DNA from 2 places in the Shewanella sp. 10N.286.51.B7 genome. Region 2 is predicted to be linked to the other one. Evidence: predicted binding sites of a transcription regulator. Region 2 holds the regulator's gene; the other holds the start of a gene.
What was found. The regulator FliA, encoded in region 2, starts transcription of late flagellar genes. The targets are predictions, from matches to a motif close to CTAAAGNTNNNNNNNNNNNNGCCGATA.

Region 1 (9,514 bases), on a different contig from region 2:
CACGTGCAACATCAATGGCATTATTACTTAGTGCGAAGTGTTTTAATCTACGTGCAACTTCAGTTAACAGTGCATCACCTTGCTCATGACCACTGGTGTCATTAAAACGTTTGAAGCCCATCAAATCGATTAAAAACAGTATACCATTTGAAGCTCGGTCAAGTTGCTGGGTGAAATGCAGCCGATTATGCAAGCCTGTTAAAGTACAATTCCAAGCAAGGTTTTCTAATTCGTCTTTATGTCGACGCTGCTCAGAAACATTAATACAAGAAACCAAGGCATAATAATTACCTTGCTCAGTTACAAAGCGGTTGGCTTGATACTGTACCCAGTATTTAGTGTTATCGACTCTCTCCAGCTCTGCTTCACCTTGAATCGTTTCACCAGCAATTATTTTTTCAGTGAGTTCATTGGCAAGTTCGCGTTTACCACGGAAAAAATCTAAAGTAATTAACTCGTTATCTTGAACAATTTCGCGAGCAAGCCCTGTCATCTTTTCATGAGCAGGATTGACGTACTCAATGATCTGAGTTTTCAGATTGATTAACATCAGTACATGCTTAGCTTGTTCTGTCGCACTATGAAATAAAGTTAGTCGTTCATTATTGTCATAGGCATAACGCGTTGCGAGGGTCAGTGCTAATTGATCTGCAAATTGACATGCAAATTCTATGTTTGGTATGGATAATTCAACTTGGTGATCAAACTCAATACAAAGTAGACCTTCGATATGGCCATTTATTCGGATGGCCACATCAAGATTAGATTCAATTCCAGTTTGTTTATAATAGTCAGAAAAACAGCTTAAACGCTTATCAGTTGCTGAAATGCTACTGGCAATGTGTCTATAACGGCGGATTTCTTCAAAATATGATTCAGAGGCAAAATTATCATGACGTAATTGCTTAATCGCATCACTAATAGCGACTACAGGGGAAAGGCAGGCAACAACTTTTTGCTCAAGTGCTTTATTTCGTAGAGAAATAACAGACACACAAGTGGCATTAAAATGCTTCAACAGCAATTTACAGACTAATTCAGAGGTTCCGGTGAAGTCCCCCTTTTCTTTAGCCACAGAGTTTACAATTAACTCTAATAAGTGTTGCTCAGTTTGCTTCATTATTATTCCCAAAAAGACAGCATAGCAATCGGGTTGACCTCATTCTTAGGAGGTCTTTATCCATTTAAAATCAGGGTAATTATCATACCCATAAGTGTTATACAGAAAAAAACCTGTATATAGGAATAAACAAAAGGTCTATCCCAAAAGTATTAGTGTTACGAAGGTTACACTTACGACATAAAATTGCAAGATGTAACCCTTAAATTTAGATTGTAACCAAGAGTTTTCGCTTTTACAGACTGTTTTCTAACTGAAAAATCATTTTTTCAGCTGTAAATTCAAACTCAATAAACACCGTGATGTGATTGTCGGTTTCATCAAAACGAGTGTTAACAGAGTCAAAACGTGTTTCTGCTTTTTCAATAATCGCCTGAGCATCCGCTAAGGCTGTTTCGCCTTCAACTTGCAAAATCAACTGTGTATCTTGTTCATCGATCACAGTACCGATATCAACAAATGAACCACAATCATTACAGCTATCACTAACTTGAACGTCTTGCTTAGTAATCGTTTTAATCATATTAATCGCCTTTCACTGCTATAAAGCGTCAGCATAACGTAAAAACTGTCATTTATTATCTAGCTAGTTCACACAATTAGCAGAACATAATATTCAACAAATGTGACAACAACAATCATTACAGTTTAAAAATCAAGCAACTGCATAAAGCTGGTTTGCTAAAGTCTCACTTATTTTACGCTGAGTGGCTAATTGATCTAAGAAATGAATTTGATTTATTTCTGTAATTTCTGGAACTGATTGTTGGTGTTTTAATTTAGTAAGCTCATCGCAATTAGCCAAAACGATTTGCATTTCATCCTCATATTGCCCGCGAGTCACTAATGCTTCGGGTTTTAAAGCTTGTTGTAAATGAAATTGCGATACCCCGCCGCGTTGAAAATCAGTGGCGTTATCTATAGCTTGCTGTTGTGATAAATCACATACGAGTTGTTGAGCTTGAGGTAACTGAAAAGTTTTGTATAGTTTTTCATCGACATTGAGTTCTTTATCAAGTTGAAATTGTGACATGTCACGAGCATCAACAGACAACATAGATAAAAGAAGGCCAAATTCACCACGACGATCATGTTCAATCGCATCATTTAAACGATTGCCCAGTTGTAGTTCATTGACTAAAGGAAACTCAATTTGCATATAAAAACATCATTAATTACTGCGATTGTTATTTTATCGACCACTTGAACAAATACTTGAGAGTTATTTTCGATTTTGGCTTTACTTATATTTAATTCGTGACTATTATTCTCGCCGCAATTGAGGAGGGGTTCCCGAGTGGCCAAAGGGATCAGACTGTAAATCTGACGGCTCAGCCTTCGAAGGTTCGAATCCTTCTCCCTCCACCATTTGCACCAATGATAAATATACCGTTTCGTGGAGGGGTTCCCGAGTGGCCAAAGGGATCAGACTGTAAATCTGACGGCTCAGCCTTCGAAGGTTCGAATCCTTCTCCCTCCACCATTTATCGGTATGGTTATTATTAAAAATAAATTGTTGTGGCCAACAATTTTGCATAAAAAGTAAGACAAGTAAGAAAATGTGGAGGGGTTCCCGAGTGGCCAAAGGGATCAGACTGTAAATCTGACGGCTCAGCCTTCGAAGGTTCGAATCCTTCTCCCTCCACCACTTCTTATGCTTTAAAATGAAATCTCATTTTATTCTTTATTTCTTGATTAAGTCTGCTCCGTTTTTAAACTGATATTTTTTGTTTGATCTTGTTCACATTAACCAGAACGCCTTCTATTACCTAACTGTAAATTAATGATTTTTACCTTTCATCAGCTAAAACATCCTTTAAGCAAAATATAAATAAGACTATGATATTGATCTCTTTTCATTTAAAGGTTCCATTATGTCTAAACAATGGGTTAAACAGGCAATCGCCAAAATTGAAGCGGACTTTCAGAGAAGCGCTGACACGCACTTAATCAAATTAGACCTTCCGCAACTTGATGGCATCGATATTTACCTTAAAGATGAAAGCACTCACCCAACTGGCAGTCTCAAACACCGATTAGCTCGATCATTGTTCTTATATGCCATATCCAACGGCTGGGTAAACGAACATACCAGTATCATAGAGTCATCATCAGGCAGCACTGCCGTATCAGAAGCATATTTTTCACGTTTATTAGGTCTACCTTTTATTGCCGTCATGCCTTCATCGACCGCAAAAACCAAAATTGAGCAAATCGAATTTTATGGCGGCCAATGCCACTTTGTTGATCATAGCAGTAAGATATATGCAGAATCTCAACGTTTAGCAGAGGAATTAAATGGTCACTATATGGATCAATTTACTTATGCTGAACGTGCGACCGATTGGCGTGGTAATAACAACATCGCTGATTCTATATTTAATCAAATGCAAAAAGAGCCCTATCCAATTCCTGAATGGATTGTGATGAGTCCAGGCACTGGTGGCACATCCGCTACCATAGGGCGTTATTTGAACTATCAGCAATTATCGACCAAGTTATGTGTTGTAGACCCAGAAAACTCGGTCTTTTATGACTACTATCATCAAGGCGATCAATCAATCACGTGTGAAAATGGCAGTAAAATTGAGGGTATTGGTCGACCAAGAGTTGAGCCTTCATTTATTGCAGGTGTTGTAGATGACATGAAAAAAATTCCAGACGCTGCTTCTCTTGCAACCATGAATTGGCTTGCCAAGTTGATTGGAAGAAAAGTCGGTCCCTCTACAGGAACTAATTTATACGGTGTGCTGGAACTTGCCTGCGCAATGAAACAAGCAGGCCAAACAGGTTCGCTAGTGACGCTTTTATGTGATTCAGGTGAACGTTATCTTGATACTTATTACAATGCACAATGGATTGATAACAATATCGGCTCAACAGCGCAGTATGATGCATTGTTAGAAAAGTTTAATACGTCTGGTTCACTTAAATAGTCTCGCTTACTCAGATAGTCTAGCTTACTCAAATAGTCTAGCTCCCTCAAATAGCCTATTTATTGACTGATTAGTTTGCATAAAAAAACCGCTTAATAGCGGTTTTTTTTATAATCAGAATGCTGAGTAACTTAACGTGAAGTTCTCTTGTACAACTTATTAATCAATATCTAAATACTTATGTGTTTGGATTGATAATCGCCAGTTACGTGCAATACAGGTTTTCATCGCAAGTTCAGTCGCTCTTGGCTTTTGACTGATTGGTTGTAAACAAATGGTTTTACCTGTGGTATCTATTGGGTTTAACAATTCATCCAATTCATCGATATGTTTTTGAGTTGCTATAGGATGTTTTATTTCATTTGCACGCATTAATGCTTGATCAAGTACGGCATAACCACCCTTCATGTTCACTTTTGGCGATACGGTAACCCAAACGTCTTTATGACAAATCACATCAAATGTGCCACTGGTTTCAATTTGTATATCGTAACCTGCGTCAATCAATTCATTGGTTAATGCTGATAAATCATATAAACATGGTTCTCCGCCCGTTAGAACAATATGCTTTGCGGTAAATCCTTTCGCTTTAAAGGCATTAATAAGGCTTGATGCATCATGTTCAGACCAGCGGCCGATAGTGCCATCAACTTGAATAACTTGTTCTTGTGAGACGTTGTTTTCAGCGAGTACTTCCCAGGTTTGCTTGGTATCACACCAGGAACACCCTACAGGACAGCCTTGTAGGCGAACAAAAATCGCTGGTACGCCAGTAAACGTTCCCTCGCCTTGGATTGTTTCAAACACTTCGTTTACTGGATAATTCATGTAAATGCCTTACTTTTAAAAAGTGCAGATAATTATCTGCTATATAAAGAGTATGTTTTGTTTCGAGGGCGCATTTATAGATGATTTTCAATGTAGCTGCAAGTTTTTGCTATCGCTTGCTGCAATAAGATAAAATAGCGGGATAATGTATTTTTCAAACTCATACCGAGTCATTCTTAAACAACTGAGGTTCAGTTTGTTTAATAACAAGCCGATATGAGTTTTACAGTGAGATTTTATGTCAAAAGCAATCGTTGTTTTTAGTGGTGGTCAAGATTCCACAACGTGCCTAATACAGGCAATGACAGAATATGATGAAGTTCATGCAATAACCTTTGACTATGGTCAACGTCATCGTCAAGAGATTGAAATAGCTCAATCATTAGCTAAACAGCTTAATATCGCCAGTCACAAGGTCATGGATGTCAGCTTATTGAACGAGCTCGCTATTTCAGCGTTAACTCGAGATGCAATTCCTGTCTCACATGAACTGATGGAAAACGGTCTACCAAGTACGTTTGTCCCAGGTAGAAATATTTTGTTCTTAACTCTTGCTGGTATTTATGCGTATCAGCTAGGTTGCGACGCTATTATCACGGGCGTTTGTGAAACCGATTTCTCGGGTTACCCAGATTGTCGCGATGAATTTATTAAGTCCATGCAACAATCACTGGCATTAGGTATGGATAAGCCACTTAAAATTGTGACGCCATTAATGTGGCTAAACAAAGCTGAGACTTGGGCACTGGCAGATAAGTACCACTCGTTATCATTAGTAACTGAAGAAACCCTCACTTGTTACAACGGCATTAAAGGCAGTGGCTGCGGAGACTGCCCTGCGTGTTTATTACGTCAACGTGGGTTGGATGATTATCTTAGTAATAAATCTACTGTGATGGCGTCTTTAGAGTCTAAGCAATAACGTTATTCGAATTATTTGATTCTAATCAGAATCGTTATCAAAGATTAAAATTTATTCTTAGCTACAATTAACACTATGACTCGATTTAAATGGATTTTACTATGCCAAGAAGCCGCAACAGCAGTGCAGGAACCTACTATTTCGCACTAGTAATCAGTGTCATTTGCACTGTGTTATTTGTCTCAACGATGACACCAATGGCAAACATAAACATTGATGCTTTACTCAGTTATCGTTACGACAATATCGCTGCTGGTGAACTATGGCGGATTGCGACTGGCAACTTACTCCATACTAACCTATGGCATTTGCTAATGAACTTAGCTGGTTTTTGGGTCATTTTGTTTTTACATGAGATGCACTACAAAGGTCATGCTAGCAAGTTTATGGGATTGTTTTTCAGTTTATGTATTCTTGAAGGCCTAGGTTTGTACTTCTTTTATCCAGAACTTAAAGGATACGTCGGTTTAAGTGGTCTACTGCACGGCTTATTTACCTTTGGTGCGTTATTAGACATCCGAAAAGGGTATATTTCAGGCTACTTATTACTCGTCGGAGTCTGTCTTAAAGTGGCTTATGAAATGTACTTTGGCGCGAGTGAAAGTGTTAGCTCACTGATTAATGCAAGAGTCGCCACTGAATCACACTTCATTGGTGTACTTAGCGGATTACTTTGTGGTCTTGTTTGGTTGCCTCTTATCAGATTTTTCAAACATCAGAAATTGGTTTCTGGTTAGAGCGAATAAATTAAATGGGTGCAATTTCACCCATTTTTGTTTGATACTTTAACCACAAATTAGGTAGATGCAAAATATCATCGGTTGAGTGATGTTTGATATACATTAGGCCGCCACACTTGCATTAGAATTTCTGGATTATCTATAGGTAAATATCCAAATTGGGCATAAAGGCCATGTGCATCTCGTGTGGCTAACATCATTCTACGAAAATCTTTAATCTGTTCATGATTCATAATGGTATCGATAAGCCATTTGCTTAATCCCTTGCCCCTGTATTCATCAATAATAAACACATCTGCTAAATAACCAAAAGTTGCATGGTCCGTAATTAATCTTGCAAAACCGACTTGTTGATTTGATTCAGTTAGCACGCTAAAACAACTTGAATGCTCTATCGCTTTTTGCAACACCGCCATCGGAATATCTTTAGCCCAATAAGAGTGAGTGATAAATTGATGAATGATGTTGATATCAATATCATTTTTATCTGTGCTAATTTTAAAGCCTTTCACTTGGAGGTCTTTTCTATCACTGCCGCTTTTATCCATGCCATCACGCCTTACACAATTAGTCATTAGGTTTTATTTACAGAATGTTCAATCAGGCTCTTTGTATAAGCAAGTAAGGCTTTATCGTCCATCCTTGACGACTTTGCTAGGCCATTTAACACACCTAGTTGATCAGCCTCTGAGCGATGCTGGCCTAGTTTCAGTTTTCCCTCAGCATGGGTAATTTCAATTTTAAAACCCACGATGGCTTTAGCGAGTTTTTGCTTATATTCCTCAGGAATAAAACCGCCACTTTCAGTTAATGACGGCTCATAATATTGAATCGTGTCTGAAAGTATTTGTAAGGTATCTTCGCTGCTCGTAAGACTTATATGCCCTTTTACATGCACAGCAGCATAATTCCAGGTCGGCACCGCTGGATAACTGTCATACCATGTGGGAGAAATATAGCCATGAGGGCCAGAAAACACCGCTAAAATAGCTTGGGTATCAAAAGCTTTCCAATGACTATTCGCTTTAGCAAGATGACCATATAAAGTGCCTAGTTCTCCTTCATCACGTTTTAATAATAAAGGGAGATGTGAAGCCGTTAAGTCTTGAGTGGTTAAAATGGCAAAGCTGAATTCATCTATAAAGTCATGGATCTGTTCAAGTGATTCCATTTGTAAGTTCTTAGGTATATACATATTGCTCCCTGCTATATAAAAAGCTTATATAAAAGCTTATATAAACTCCCTATGCTACGTGTTTAGGTTAACTTTTTATCTTAATACTTATCCTTTGAATAAATAATCTTACTTAACTAAGTTAATGTTATTTAGTCTCTAAGTAACAAGCCAAACGCTGCTGTAATGGCAAAATGGCATCTTTGTCATTCATATATTCTTCAATCGACATTAATTGCCAATATTGACCTTCATCTCCAAAGTGAATCGACTCAATCTCTAGCTGTGTCGCCTGTGCAACAAAGAAGAATGAAATACCATCAGATGTTTGATTAATGGCTTGTTGTTTGTATATCAACCTCTCAGTAGGTAATGCAATAGAAAATTCTTCATGCAATTCACGTAACACACATTGTTCAGGCGTTTCATTTCCTTCACGCCCACCTCCAGGAAAGTCCCACATATTTGCAAACGGAATTGAACTGATATTATCACGTAGATAAACCACTAATTGCTCGTTATAAAACAATGCCAATTTACAACCAGTGAATCCTTGTTCGTTACTTTTGTCATTGTCGTTGTCGTTGTCGTTGTCATTGATAATTAAATTCAACATCGTTAAATAATCCCTTAAAAAACAATAAAAAAACCAGTGACTAGCACTGGTTTAGTAAACTGGTTTTAATAAAAGCACAAGTTACGCGATAACAATAAACCCAACGAAAGTAATGGCCGCTGCAATCAGTGTATAAGGTAGCTGAGTAACAGCATGACTCACCAAGTTACACCCTGCACCTTGCGCTGCAAGTACAGTCGAATCACTATAAAAACAAGCCTGGCTACCAAAAGATGAAGCTGATAATAGTGCGCCAATCACCAAAGGAATATCAGCATTAACAGCTTGTGCTAATGGCATAACAATCGGTATAGATACCGCAAATATTCCCCAACTAGAACCTGTAGCAAACGCGAGTATTGCCATAGCAATAAATACCACAGCCGGTAACAGCTGCGCTGTCATATATGGGCTTAAGCTTTCAATGACAAATTGCGGTAGCAATAATTGATCGCATACATCTTTGAAAATAAATGCTGCGATAACGGTGCCGATTGCAGGCAGCATACTTTTAAAGCCATCAATCATTTGCTCCATCATCTCTGCAAATGGCATGAGCTTTTGTACTGCGTAATAAGGAATAGTTATCACCATTGTTGCTAATAAACCTAACCAGACATCAATGTCAAAATACACAGTAAAGCCTACCAACATGATTATCGGCACTAGAAAATTATGTAGTTTCCCCTGATGATCAGCAGTTTTAAATTCATCTTCCATCGCTTTAACAGCGTAATCATTACTGGTTTGAATATCCGCAGATTCATCGACAGGGATCCCAATACCTTGGCGTGCTTTTAATTCAGCTTTTTTCATCGGCCCAATTAAAGGAATAATACCTAAAATAACCAGCGGCACCATGATGACAGCAACCCAGGCATACAGCATATAAGGTATCGCTGACATATATACACTGATTGCTTGCCCCGTTTCTGCAATGCCATTGTCTACCAACAAGCCGCCAAAAAATACCGCCCAAGTTGACAATGGTACTAATACACAGATTGGCGCAGCAGTTGAATCAACTACATACGCTAGCATTTCACGAGAAATTCGAAACTTGTCAGTCACTCGCTTCATGGTTTCACCCACTGTAAGCGCATTCAAATAATCATCAATGAATATGGCAACACCCAATACAAACGTCATCAACAAAGACGATTTAGGGCCTTTGGCGA
Region 2 (9,514 bases):
GTGAAGCGTTATCTGTAATTGTCCTGATTGTATCGGCAATTATTTTACCTGGCTTATTTATAGGTCTGATTGTGGCTGTATTTCAGGCCGCAACTTCAATCAATGAACAGACATTAAGTTTCCTTCCTAGATTATTAACTACGCTATTTTCGTTGATGTTTCTTGGCCATTGGCTAGTGCAAACCATGATGGATTTTTTTTACACTATGGTGAATATGATCCCTCAGGTGATAGGTTAGTCCTGTGGAAATTTTATTTGAAGAAATCAGTCGAACAATAGCCGCATATGTTTGGCCGTTATTTAGAATATCTTCAATGTTAATGGTTATGGCCGTTTTTGGTGCCAATACCACCCCAGCAAGAGTCCGTTTGTTTTTATCTGTTGCGATTACTGTTGCCGTAGCACCTGTACTTCCAGCACCCGTTGATCCTATCGAGTTGTTCTCATTAAGTGCTGTATTCATTTCTGCGCAGCAAATACTCATAGGTACTGCTATGGGGTTTGTGACAATTTTAGTGATGCAAACCTTTGTACTAACGGGGCAGATTATTGGTATGCAAACCAGTTTAGGTTTTGCCTCTATGGTCGATCCTAGTTCAGGTCAGCAAACACCAGTTGTAGGTAATTTCTTTTTATTACTGGCTACGTTGATTTTTCTCGCCGTTGATGGACATTTGTTGATGTTTAAAATGCTGGTGGCTAGTTTCGATACTATCCCCATTTCAAATCAGGGTTTTAGCATTACTAATTACCGAAAATTAGCAGAGTTTGGTGGTTATATGTTTGGTGCGGCGTTAACGATGTCGATTTCAGCAATCGTCGCATTACTGCTGATTAACTTATCATTTGGTGTGATGACGCGCGCATCGCCTCAACTGAATATTTTTGCCATTGGCTTCCCGGTAACAATGGTAAGCGGGTTATTGATTTTGTGGCTTACATTAGGGCCCATCATGTCTCATTTCGATGAGGTTTGGCTGCGAGGCCAATTATTGATGTGTGATATTTTGCAATTGACCTGTCAAATTGACGGCTCATTAACTCAGTAGGTTACTGATGGCAGAAGATACAGGTCAAGAACGCACAGAGGACCCCACCGCCAAGCGACTGCAACAGTCGCGTGAAAAAGGACAGGTGGCACGCTCTAAAGAGTTAGGTACAGCGGCTGTTTTATTAGCATCAGCTGTAGGGTTCGCAATCGTTGGGCCTAATCTTGCCCGAAGTCTGCACACTATCATGACACAAATATTGACCATGGAGCGGGATCAAATATTTGATACCAACTCAATGTTTCTGGTTTGGGGAGTGGTTGGCAATGAGCTTGCTTTTCCACTCATCAGTTTTATTGCATTTCTCGCCTTAATTGCTTTTATCGGTAATATCATTCTGGGTGGTATGACGTTCTCAGTTAAAGCTTTTATGCCCAAAGGCAGTAAAATGAATCCTGCTAAAGGATTTAAGCGAATGTTTGGTACACAAGCTCTAGTTGAGTTGACCAAGGGCATCGCTAAATTTGCTGTAGTGGCTGTATCAGCCTATTTTTTATTGAGTTTTTACTTCTTTGAGATAATGACTCTCTCGACAGATCATCTACCTGGCAACGTTTACCATGCACTAGAGTTGTTAGTATGGATGTTTATTCTGTTATGTTCTTCAATGCTATTTATTGTGGTGATTGATGTGCCATTTCAAATATGGAATCACAATAAACAATTGAAAATGACCAAGCAAGAAGTCAAAGATGAATACAAAGACACTGAGGGTAAACCTGAAGTAAAAGGTCGAATTAGACAAATGCAGCACGAGATGGCCAACAAAAGGATGATGTCTGAAGTACCAAATGCAGATGTTATTGTGGTTAACCCTGAACATTATGCTGTAGCGGTTAAATACGATGTTAGTCAGTCAGCTGCGCCTTTTTTAATTGCGAAAGGCATCGATGATGTCGCATTTAAAATTCGTGAAATTGCCAGAGAGCACGAAGTGCCGATTGTGTCGGCGCCACCTTTAGCACGTGCTATATACCATACGACGAAAATTGACCAACAAGTGCCTGAAGGGTTATTCACTGCAGTCGCACAAATTTTGGCATATGTATTCCAGCTCAAGCAGTATCAAAAAGGTAGGGGCAAGCGACCTAAGCCCGTGCCAATCAATCAACCTATCCCTGATGATTTAAAACACTAAATCGTTTACAAAACCTTCAATTAACCCCGCGGCCCTTTTGAAACTATTCTTTTGGCTTAGTAATTGCATTTTACTGGTGTCAGCGTCAAGAATATTACTATAAAGGTTTCCTACTGATGGATGTAAAAGCAGCATTAGGTCAAGTTAAACAAGTTAGATTAAGTACTTTTAAAGGTATAGGTACGCCATTATTAGTACTTGCAGCACTCGGTATGGTGGTTTTGCCCATGCCTGCCTTTTTGTTGGACATCTTGTTTTCATTCAACATTGCTTTAGCACTCGTTGTACTGCTTGTCGCTATTTATTCTGATAGACCATTAGATTTTGCCGCATTCCCCAGCGTTCTGTTAGTCGCAACGCTACTTAGATTGGCACTAAATGTTGCCTCAACCCGAATCGTGTTATTGGAAGGTCATAACGGTGGTGATGCCGCAGGTAAAGTCATTGAAGCCTTCGGCTCTGTGGTTATTGGTGGTAACTACGCTGTAGGTTTAGTGGTTTTCCTGATTCTTATTATCATCAACTTTGCCGTTGTTACCAAAGGTGCTGGGCGTATTTCTGAAGTGAGCGCCCGTTTTACATTGGATGCCATGCCAGGTAAACAAATGGCAATTGATGCCGATTTAAATGCTGGCACATTAACGCAAGATCAAGCTCGCGTACGCCGCGCTGAAGTGACTAAAGAAGCTGACTTTTACGGTGCGATGGATGGTGCATCAAAATTTGTTAAAGGTGATGCCATTGCGGGTATCATGATTTTGGTGATTAACATTCTCGGTGGTTTTGTGATCGGTATGGTTCAACATGGATTGGATTTTTCCAGTGCTGTTGAAATCTACACTTTATTGACCATTGGTGACGGCTTAGTCGCTCAAATCCCTGGGCTACTGTTATCAATCGCTGCAGCATTGATGGTGACCCGTCAAAATGAATCGGGTGATATGGGCGGCATGATGATAAGCCAGATGTTTGTCAGCCATAAGTCAATGGCGATTGCATCAGGCGTATTGTTTGTCATGGGTATCGTGCCTGGAATGCCTCATTTTGCATTCTTAACGTTCGCTTTTATTACAGCCTTTGCTGCATATATGATTTATAAGCGAAATAATGACAACAAAACCGCAGCGCTTGAGCAAGCGGTTAAAAGCCCAGCAGAAATTAAGGATGCAGAGCCTAAAGAACTCAGCTGGGAAGACGTTCAACATGTCGATACTATCGGGCTTGAAGTAGGTTACCGCCTTATTCCGTTAGTGGATAAAGGTCAAGGTGGTGAGCTTTTAGGTCGTATTAAAGGTGTACGTAAGAAATTATCACAAGAATTAGGTTTCTTAGTACCAGCGGTGCATATTCGCGACAACCTTGATTTATCACCTAACTGTTATCGTATTTCGTTAATGGGAGTCGTGGTTGGAGAGGCTGAAGTTCGCCATGACTGTGAACTCGCGATCAATCCTGGGCAAGTGTATGGCAAGCTTGATGGCATTGAAACAACAGATCCTGCATTTGGATTAGAAGCTGTGTGGATAGCGCCAGAGCAGCGCGAACATGCTCAAACCTTAGGTTATACCGTGGTAGACACGGCAACAGTTGTCGCGACCCATATCAGCCAACTATTGACTAACAATGCGGCTAAATTACTGGGTTATGAAGAAGTACAGCAGTTAATGGATATGTTAGGTAAAAACTCGCCTAAGTTAGTTGATGGCTTTATTCCAGATATTATGCCATTGGGTTCTGTGGTTAAAGTGATGCAAAACCTTCTAAATGAAGGTGTTTCTATCCGTGATTTACGCACAATTGTGCAAACCCTGTTAGAATACGGTACAAAGAGTAATGATACAGAAGTATTAACCGCTGCAGTGCGTATTGCATTGAAGAGAATGATTGTTCAAGAAATATCTGGGCCTGAATTAGAGATACCTGTCATTACATTGGCACCAGAGTTGGAACAGATGTTGCACAAGTCTATGCAGGCGACAGGCGGTGAAGGGCCAAATATCGAACCAGGCCTTGCAGAACGCATGCAGAAGTCATTATTAGACGCTTCTCAGAAGCAAGAAATGGTTGGACAACCAGCCATTTTATTGACATCAGGTATGCTAAGGTCAACGCTGTCACGATTTGTTAAATATACTATCCCGAATTTACGGGTTATTTCTTACCAAGAAATACCTGATGAAAAGCAAATACGCATAGTATCTGCGGTAGGGCAATAGCGATGACTTTCTGTTTGAAAGAGGTGCGTAGTGAAAATTAAACGATTTTTTGCCAAAGACATGCGTTCAGCATTAGCTCAAGTGAAAGAAACCTTGGGATCTGATGCCGTTATTATGTCGAATAAAAAAGTAACGGGTGGAATAGAAATCGTTGCGGCAGTTGACTACGATGAACCTAAAGCGGACGTCGCTGTAAATTCACCTGTACCTGGTTTTATGAATGTCAGTGATGATCAAGTCTCACTAGGGCAAAATAAGCCAACAGTGAAAGCGCAAACTAAGGTAAGCCCACCTCCTGCAGCTGATTCACTGCAAGCGTTACTCGAAAAGCAGCATAATCGTTTGCAACAGCAAATGTCGCAGCGAGTCGAAGAGCCTGAGTTACCAGATTGGGCCAAACAATTACAAGATACAAAAACAGCGAAAGTTGAGCCTAAAATTGAACAACAGCAATTTGCTCAACCAAGAACATCGAATAAAAGTCAGTCTGCTGAAATTGAAGCAATGCGAGAAGAAATGGCCTCTTTGCGTGGGTTGTTAACTCATCAAGTCTCTTCGTTAATGAAAGACCAGAAAAAGCGCACTGACCCAGTTGGGGCAATGCTAGAAAGTAAATTAATTAATGCAGAGTTTTCTCCTGCTGTAGCGGCGAAATTGGCAGGCTTAAGTCAGCAATATACGCCTGCAGATTTAGTGAGAGCGTTACCTCAGAGTTTAGCGAACTTATTAGATAACCAAGGTGATGATATTGTTCGTACTGGTGGCGTGGTGGCATTTGTTGGTCCAACAGGTGTTGGTAAGACGACTTCGCTGGCTAAATTAGCGGCAAGATTTGCAGCACATCATGGTCCAGAACAGGTTGCACTCATAACTACAGATCATTATCGTATTGGAGCCTATGAGCAATTGGCAACTTATGGCAAAATAATGGGATGTCCAGTAAAACAAGCTCACGATCTTGCTGAATTAGAACAAATTCTCTACCAGTTTAAGAATCGTAAGTTAGTATTAATAGATACAGCTGGGATGGGGCAGCGTGATATGCGCCTTTATCAGCAGTTAGATGATTTAATGGCAAATACAAGAATACCGATTAGAAGTTATCTAGTCATGTCTGCAACCTCTCAAAGAAGAGTGTTACAAGATGCTGTTGAGCATTTTAAAAGAATCCCATTATCAGGGGTGATTTTGACCAAATTAGATGAATCGGTTTCGATTGCTGGCGCATTAAGTGTATTGATTCAAAATGGGTTACCATTAAGCTATATAACAGATGGTCAACGTGTTCCAGAAGATATGCAAGTTGCTGATACGCTTATGCTCGCAAAACAAGCGTTAGCAGCATTAAACGACACCAAACCTCAAACGTCACATGACACTGCGTGGTCAAATGACATGGCCTATGCATTCGAGTAACAATATGACCAGAGATCAAGCAAGTGGTTTACGTATGATGAATCAACCAAATAACGATAAAGTAAAAGTAATTGCAGTCAGTGGCGGCAAAGGCGGCGTGGGTAAAACCAGTGTGTCTATTAATACCGCTGTTGCGCTCGCTGAAAAAGGTAAACGAGTGTTAGTACTCGATGCCGATTTAGGCTTAGCAAATGTTGATGTGATGCTAGGTATTCGAGCAGAACGCAATTTATCCCATGTACTTTCTGGCGAAGCAGAGTTGGACGATATTATTGTCCGTGGCCCTAAAGGTATTGGCATTGTGCCTGCCACTTCAGGGACTCAAGCCATGGTCGAGCTTACACAAGCTCAGCATGTCGGCTTAATTCGCGCCTTCAGTGAAATGAAAACTCAATTCGATATCTTAATTGTCGATACCGCTGCCGGTATATCGGATATGGTGCTGAGTTTCTCCCGTGCCTCACAAGATGTGTTGATTGTTGTTTGTGATGAACCGACATCAATAACCGATGCCTACGCCTTAATTAAAATCCTAAGTCGTGAACATGGCGTGTTTCGTTTTAAAATTGTGGCTAATATGGTCAGAAGTTTGCGCGAAGGCATGGAATTATTTGCCAAACTCAGTAAAGTGACTGATAGATTCTTGGATGTCGCTTTAGAATTAGTTGCTACGGTTCCATTTGACGAAAATTTAAGAAAATCAGTTCGTAAACAAAAATTGGTTGTCGAAGCTTTTCCTAAGTCACCTGCAGCGATTGCTTATCATGGTTTAGCGAATAAAATTATGAGCTGGCCTGTTCCTCAACAGCCAGGCGGCCATCTTGAGTTCTTTGTCGAACGATTAGTTCAACGTAAAGATCAACAAGAGGATTCAACGAGTGAATAAAGCCGCTGCGTATACTCAGTTTGATAATAAAACTTCAATTGTTGAACAGTATGCTCCGTTGGTAAAAAGAATTGCTCATCATATGTTGGCAAGGCTGCCAGCATCAGTGCAATTGGATGACTTATTACAAGCAGGGATGATGGGGTTATTGGAAGCATCATCGAAGTTTGATGGCAGTAAAGGGGCTAAATTTGAAACCTTTGCTGGCATCCGAATTCGTGGTTCAATGATTGATGAAATCCGCCGAGGTGATTGGGTTCCTCGTTCTGTACATCGTAACCAACGTCGTGTTGCCCAGGTTATTGATGAATTAGGACAAGAGCTCGGCCGTGATGCAAAAGATATTGAAATTGCTGAAAAATTAGAGATGACTCTTGAAGAGTATCATCATATTCTAAATGATGTTTCAGTGGGGAAGATCATCGGGATTGAAGATCTTGGTGTATCTGAAGATGTGATTGTAACAGCAGAGTCTACTCCTGATGAGAGCTTTGAGTCACTTGCTGAAATGCAATTTAAATCAGCACTATCTGAAGCAATTACAACATTACCCGAAAGAGATGCGTTAGTTTTGTCGCTATATTATGACGAAGCATTAAATTTAAAAGAAATCGGTGCCATTCTTGAGGTCAGCGAGTCGCGTGTTAGCCAGATATTAAGTCAGGCAATGCTGCGTCTTAAAGGCAAACTCAAGCATTGGACACAGGTATAATTATTAATATAGAGCACAGTGTATGAGCTCACCGGAGGAAACCTTGGACAAGAATATGAAGATTCTTATTGTTGATGACTTTTCAACAATGAGACGTATCATCAAGAACTTGTTGCGAGACTTGGGATTCAACAATACCCAAGAAGCAGATGATGGCTCAACCGCCTTACCAATGTTACAAAAAAGCGAATTTGATTTTGTTGTAACTGACTGGAATATGCCAGGCATGCAAGGTATTGACTTGCTTAAGGCGATTCGTGCTGATGATTCACTCAAGCATTTACCCGTGTTAATGGTAACTGCAGAAGCAAAACGCGAACAGATTATTGCTGCAGCGCAAGCGGGTGTGAATGGTTACGTAGTAAAACCGTTTACTGCTGCAACGTTAAAAGAAAAACTCGATAAAATATTTGAACGTTTAGCATAAGCTAAGGATAAGTTATGCAGGCAGCAATATCAGGGCTGATCGACCTTGAACAAGCAAAGCAACTCGTAAAACTGCTTGAAGATGGCCAACAAGAACAAGCTGATGAAGTCATTCGTGACTTATCAGCGCCTCTTCAGCGGGATTTATTTGATGAAGTCGGAAAGTTGACACGTCAACTTCATAGTTCATTAAATGAGTTCCAAATTGATACCCGTTTAGCCGAACTTGCCAATACTGAAATACCTGACGCAAAAGAAAGATTAAACTTTGTTATCGATATGACAGAGCAAGCTGCAAATAAAACTATGGATGCAGTTGAAGAATGTTTACCTTTGGCCGATACAATAATTAATAACATTCAATCGGTCACACCCATGTGGGACAAATTGATGCGTAGAGACATCGCGTTAAGCGAATTTAAATCTCTGTGTCATGAGGTTCAACATATCATGTCTCATAGCGAGCATGACTCAGGTAGATTAAAGGAATTGCTCAATCAAATTTTGATGGCGCAAGATTTCCAAGATCTAACTGGCCAAATGATCCGTCGTGTTATTGATTTAGTCAGAGAAGTTGAGAGCAATTTAGTCTCCATGCTCACTATTTTTGGCGAAAGCGCAGCAGACTCAACACGGGTCGTTGATGACAATAAAATTGAAGCAGAAGGTCCCATCTTGAATGCTGAAACCCGTGAAGACGTGGTAACAGGCCAAGATGAAGTTGATGATCTGCTATCAAGTCTGGGTTTCTAATTAGGAGTCAAATTTAATGTCTTTTGATGTTGATGAAGAGATACTCCAGGACTTTTTGATTGAAGCTGGTGAAATTTTAGAGCTTCTACAAGAGCAACTCGTCGCTCTTGAAAATAATCCTGATGATGCTGATTTACTTAATGCTATTTTTAGAGGTTTCCACACAGTAAAGGGTGGTGCAGGTTTTTTAAGCTTGGGCCCTATGGTCGACGTTTGTCATGAAGCAGAGAATACCTTTGATTTACTGAGAACCGGTAAGCGTCAAGTAAACGCAGAGTTAATGGATATCATTCTCCAAGCTGTTGATGCTATCAATAGTATGTTTGAGCAAACTCAGCAAGGCCAGCCGCAAGATGATGCTGATCCCGCTTTACTTGAAAAGCTTAAGCTTTTGAGTTCTGGTGCGCCTCTTCCTTCTGAAATCTCTGAGACAGTTGTTGAGACTGAACCTGAAGTTGTGGAAGAGTTCATTGAAGCCATTATCGAACAACCTGTTGCAGCGGCTGAAGCTGAAGTTGTCTCCGATGCAGGAACTTCAGGTAGCATTGATGATATTGATGAAAGTGAGTTTGAAGCTTTACTTGATGCATTACATGGACAAGGGAAAAGCCCAACATCAGTCAATGACGAACCTGTTGCAGGTGTGACAGTAAATGCCACAAGTCCTACCAATGACAGTGCTGCTAGCGATGAAATTAGCGATGATGAATTTGAAGCGCTTCTTGATGAGCTACATGGTTCAGGTGGATTTCAGTCAACGACAGCAAAGAATGAGCCTGCAGCAGTAGCTGAAGAGCCAAAAGTCGATGCTGATGACATTACTGATGATGAATTTGAAAAACTACTTGATGAGTTACACGGTAAAGGTTCTGCACCAGCAGCGGTCACGCCGCCTGTCGAGGCAAGTAAACCTAAAG

Region 1: a site for FliA is predicted at 2,314-2,340, ahead of BCU84_RS06250 (VC2046/SO_2500 family protein). Genes of this name have one in related genera too.

The regions. Positions count from the first base shown of each region.
Region 1 is NZ_MCUF01000024.1:53,235-62,748, reverse strand. Features, by position in the region: gene BCU84_RS06260 (EAL domain-containing protein) at 1-1,123, opposite strand, end outside; gene BCU84_RS06255 (DUF406 family protein) at 1,356-1,643, opposite strand; gene BCU84_RS06250 (VC2046/SO_2500 family protein) at 1,776-2,279, opposite strand; tRNA gene BCU84_RS06245 (tRNA-Tyr) at 2,404-2,488, shown strand; tRNA gene BCU84_RS06240 (tRNA-Tyr) at 2,519-2,603, shown strand; tRNA gene BCU84_RS06235 (tRNA-Tyr) at 2,684-2,768, shown strand; gene BCU84_RS06230 (PLP-dependent cysteine synthase family protein) at 2,995-4,056, shown strand; gene queE (7-carboxy-7-deazaguanine synthase QueE) at 4,216-4,884, opposite strand; gene queC (7-cyano-7-deazaguanine synthase QueC) at 5,123-5,806, shown strand; gene rrtA (rhombosortase) at 5,908-6,543, shown strand; gene BCU84_RS06210 (GNAT family N-acetyltransferase) at 6,621-7,094, opposite strand; gene BCU84_RS06205 (FMN-binding negative transcriptional regulator) at 7,121-7,741, opposite strand; gene BCU84_RS06200 (NUDIX hydrolase) at 7,869-8,336, opposite strand; gene BCU84_RS06195 (Na+/H+ antiporter NhaC family protein) at 8,418-9,514, opposite strand, start outside.
Region 2 is NZ_MCUF01000058.1:60,057-69,570, forward strand. Features, by position in the region: gene fliQ (flagellar biosynthesis protein FliQ) at 1-239, shown strand, start outside; gene fliR (flagellar biosynthetic protein FliR) at 244-1,050, shown strand; gene flhB (flagellar biosynthesis protein FlhB) at 1,058-2,188, shown strand; gene flhA (flagellar biosynthesis protein FlhA) at 2,305-4,404, shown strand; gene flhF (flagellar biosynthesis protein FlhF) at 4,435-5,820, shown strand; gene BCU84_RS15740 (MinD/ParA family protein) at 5,825-6,706, shown strand; gene BCU84_RS15745 (RNA polymerase sigma factor FliA) at 6,699-7,418, shown strand; gene cheY (chemotaxis response regulator CheY) at 7,462-7,845, shown strand; gene BCU84_RS15755 (protein phosphatase CheZ) at 7,860-8,597, shown strand; gene BCU84_RS15760 (chemotaxis protein CheA) at 8,614-9,514, shown strand, end outside.